One region of the Pelosinus baikalensis genome, then DNA from elsewhere that is predicted to be linked to it. Evidence: riboswitches for the same ligand, from Rfam matches in the RefSeq annotation. Region 1 holds a riboswitch; the other holds the start of a gene.
The links. Region 1 has a riboswitch for S-adenosylmethionine ahead of LMF89_RS07300 (methionine ABC transporter ATP-binding protein). Riboswitches for the same ligand answer to the same signal wherever they lie in the genome.
Positions count from the first base shown of each region.

Region 2: linked by a shared signal. The riboswitch ahead of LMF89_RS20850 (pyridoxal phosphate-dependent aminotransferase) and the one ahead of LMF89_RS07300 (methionine ABC transporter ATP-binding protein) in region 1 are both predicted to bind S-adenosylmethionine.

Region 1 is NZ_JAJHJB010000007.1:89,715-91,922, forward strand. It holds gene LMF89_RS07300 (methionine ABC transporter ATP-binding protein) at 1-942, opposite strand, end outside; SAM riboswitch class I at 1,023-1,125, opposite strand; gene LMF89_RS07295 (YerC/YecD family TrpR-related protein) at 1,273-1,581, shown strand; gene hisZ (ATP phosphoribosyltransferase regulatory subunit) at 1,631-2,208, shown strand, end outside.
Region 2 is NZ_JAJHJB010000041.1:12,949-15,156, forward strand. It holds gene LMF89_RS20850 (pyridoxal phosphate-dependent aminotransferase) at 1-817, opposite strand, end outside; SAM riboswitch class I at 892-996, opposite strand; gene LMF89_RS20855 (MFS transporter) at 1,170-2,208, shown strand, end outside.

The DNA of each region.
Region 1 (2,208 bases):
AATTAATGTACCGAAAGGTATTGTTTGAATATGATCAATATTTCCGTACAAAATACTAGCATCAATAGTAAAGCGGCGAATCATGCTGGAAATAACCGGCTCTTCTGTAGAATGTCCAATAAAAGACAAGCGCAATATTAAATTACTATCAGCAGATGGTTCCGATGCCAGAGTAATCTCTTTGAAAAAGTCAGGCAGGTTATGATTAATAATAGAGCTAATAAATTCCTTTGTGGTATTGGATTGCGGTTGGGTAAAAATATCAATTACCTTACCTTGCTCAATGATCTTACCACCCTCAATTACAGCGACTTGGTTACAAATTTCTTTAATAACCTGCATTTCGTGGGTAATGAGGACGATGGTAAGTTGGAACTTACGATTGATATCCTTTAAGAGCTCTAAAATCGATTTTGTGGTTTGAGGGTCGAGAGCTGAAGTCGCTTCATCGCATAATAATACTTTAGGATGGTTAGCCAAAGCTCTTGCAATGCCTACTCGTTGTTTTTGTCCGCCACTTAATTGTGCTGGATATTGATCTTTTTTATCACTTAACCCTACCAATTCTAATAGATGCAATACCTCTTTATTAATATCTTCTTTACTGCGTTTCGCCAATTCCAAGGGGAAGGCTATGTTTTGGTATACAGTACGTGAAGATAATAGATTGAAATGTTGAAAGATCATGCCAATCTTTTTACGCTGTTCTCGGAGTTCTTGCTCGTTTAATGAAGTTAATTCTTGACCATCTACTGTAACAATACCTTTAGTAGGGCTTTCTAGCATATTGATGCAGCGGACTAATGTGCTTTTCCCCGCACCGCTGGTTCCAATAATGCCGAAAATTTCTCCTTGTTTCACTGATAAGTTAACGCCTCGTAAGGCATGAATTGTACCGTTGTCGCTTTGATAGACCTTTTCTATATCTTGTAGTTTAATCAATGGAATAGCTCCCTTCCTATTATTTCTGAAATAACAAAAAAACCGCTCCATAAATGAAGCGTGTTATCAAACTGAATTGCGCTTCATCTATCAGGAATCAATCCTGTGGATTTGGCACCGTTTCACAAGTGAATGGTTGCCGCAGCTTCATTGGGCCATTCCCTCAACTGCTCTTGATGAAAGATATTAACTTACTAATAAACATATTAGCAGTTCTATAAAATAGTGTCAAGAAAAAAATGACTTTGCAAATGGGAAATCATAATGTTATAATTTCACTAAGTAAAGCTTAAAAGTAATAAAGGATTTAATAGAATGGGGGAAAGAAAAATGCCTACAAATCCCAAATTGAAAGATGACTTAACGGATCAGTTATTTCGTTCTATTTTATTTTTAGAAAATCAAGAAGAATGTTATCAATTTTTTGAAGATATTTGTACCGTAAGTGAATTAAAATCTCTCGCCCAACGCATGGAAGTAGCTCGTATGTTAAGAGCTGGCCATACGTATGATGACATTGTAGACAAAACAGGAGCTAGTACTGCAACAATTAGTCGGGTAAAGCGTTGTTTACACTATGGTGCTGATGGGTATAAGTTTATGTTAGAAAGACTCGAAGGTCAAAAAGATCATAAGTAAACAGCATGCAAAGTATTATCTAAGAGAACATTAAATTACTGGGATAGGGGTGTTTCTATTTATGAAGCAACATGAATTTGTTCCTCAGGTTCCATATGGAACAAGAGATTTCTTACCGAGAGAGGCTAGTCAGAAACGTGCTGTGGAAGGGGCTTTGGCTCAGTTATTTGCAAATTGGGGATATGATGAAGTTGTTACTCCCACAATTGAATATTTGGAAACGATGACTGTTGGAGTAGGAAACGACTTAGATCAGCATATGTTTAAATTCTTTGATAAAAATAATCGTATATTGGCACTTCGCCCAGATATGACAACTCCTATGGCCCGTGTGGCGGCTACCCGATTTAAAGGTAGTCCAAGCCCAATGAAACTGTTTTATATAACGAATGTCTTTCGCTATGAACAAGCTCAAGCAGGCAGGCAATGTGAATTTTATCAGGCCGGAGTGGAAATTATGGGTGCATCAGAGCCGGCAGCTGATGCCGAGGTCATTGCATTAGCAGTGGAATCGATGTTGAAATCTGGTTTGCAGAAATTTCAAATTGGTTTAGGGCAAGTTGATTTTATTAATGGAATTATGGAGCAGAGTGAACTTTCTCTCGTGCAAAGGCAGCAGATTAAACA
Region 2 (2,208 bases), on a different contig from region 1:
TCAAGAAGTCATGCATTTTACGTATGGATCGGCTGATTTCGCCGGAAGCAATCACATAACCAATGCGCCAGCCTGTTACGCTATAGGTTTTCGAAATGCTATTGATGGTTATGGTTCGTTCTGCCATGCCGGGCAAGGTAGCCAGAGGAATGTGTTTTATTTCATCATAGATGATGTGTTCATAGATTTCGTCTGTAATTGCCAAGACATCATATTGAATACATAGTTTGGCAATGAGATCCAGCTCTTCACGGTTAAAAACCTTACCAGTAGGGTTATTTGGAGTATTAATAATAATGGCTCTGGTGCGGTTTGAAAATGCCGCTGTTAATTCTTCCTTATTAAAGCTAAATTCTGGTGGATGCAGTTGGACGTATTTGGGACTAGCGCCACATAATACGGCATCAGGACCATAGTTTTCGTAAAAAGGCTGAAATATAATGACTTCATCCCCAGGGTTAATAGTGGCTAAGAGGGTTGCTACCATGCCTTCTGTTGAACCGCAGCATACGGTGATTTGAGTTTCCGGGTCAATATCAATGTTATAGTCTCTTTTGTTTTTCAAAGTAATAGCATCTCTGAGTGACTTAGTCCCCCAGGTAATTGCATATTGATTGTGATCTTCTAAAATTGCTTTAACAGCGGCCTCTTTTATTTGATCCGATGCCGGAAAATCAGGAAAGCCTTGTGCAAGATTAATGGCTTTATGAGCGGCAGCAATACGAGACATTTCTCTAATAACTGATTCTGTAAAACGACCAGCTTTTTCTGAGGCATATTTACGCAGAGTTTGAGCTTGTTGTGAATTTTGATTCATAGTATTGACTCCTTTGCATTTACAATAAAAAAATCTTCTTCATAAGATGAAGAAGATTCTATTTTCAAAAATGATCTTCATCTCCCAGGAAATTCCTGTTGGAATTGGCACCGTTCGCATTGCGCGGTGGTTGCCGTAGCTTCATCGGGCCAATACCCTCGGCTAACTCTTGATGAATGTATGTAGTTGATGAAAGTAATAGTAGCATGAGTTTCTACTTGGTGTCAAGGAGAATTGAGAAAATAGTATCACTCGTCAATTGACATGTAAACTTAACGAAAGTATAATGTGTTAATATGAATGGAAGTCCATTGTAAAAACACTTATATTCATAATTGAGGAGGATTATCGTATGGGGCAGACAAAAACAAGTTTTCGATGGAAATTAGCAGGACTTATGTTTTTTATTAGTTTTATTTCTTACATGGATCGAGTCAATTTATCAGTAGCCACTCCCACTATTATGCAAGAATTAGGCTTTACCAAAATGGATATGGGATTTATACAGACGGCTTTTTTTGTTGGTTATGCTTTGATGCAAATACCAGGTGGAATCATGTCTGAATTTTGGGGGCATCGCAGGGTGCTGGCGATAGCAGCTACTTGGTGGTCCGCCTTTACAGTATTAACAGGGGCATGTAGTAACTTTACCTCATTTATTCTGGCGAGAAGTCTGTTTGGCATAGGCGAAGGTCCTATGGCACCTGCTTTTGGAAGATTTATTTACCGTTGGTTTAATAATAATGAAAAGGGACGTGCTTCTTCGTTTATGTTAAGCGGTGTATTTTTTGGACCGGTTGTTGGTCCAACGCTTACGATCCTATTAATGATGAATTTTGGCTGGCGTTCCGTATTTATTATTTTTGGTGGAGTGGGTTTACTATTGGCAGCACTTTGGTATTATTTAGCTAAGGATACTCCCCATGAGAGTAAGTTTACCAATGCTGCAGAGGCAGATTACATAGAAGAAGGTCTGATGGTAGATAGTGATAAAAAAGAACTGGCACCTTGGCGTGCTTTTTTGGGATCTTCCCAGTTTTGGGCCATTGGGATTCAATATTTTATAACTGATTATATTATGTATGTATTTTTAGCTTGGTTGCCATTATACTTAATAGAGGCTCAGAATTTTTCTTTGCAGAAAATGGGGATTGCTGCTTCTTTTCCTTGGGCGGCATTATGTATAGTAACGGCTACATGCGGCTATATCAGTGATAAATTAGTCGCTTCCGGTGTGTCAAGGCATAAATCCCGCACTTTATTTGGTATTCTAGGATTAATTATCTGTTGCATAACTCTTTACCTGGGAGCAGTGGCAACTGTGCCTTGGCTGAATGTATTATGGCTAACGATATCCTTAGGATCTCTTGGACTTACTTTTAATGCTTCAT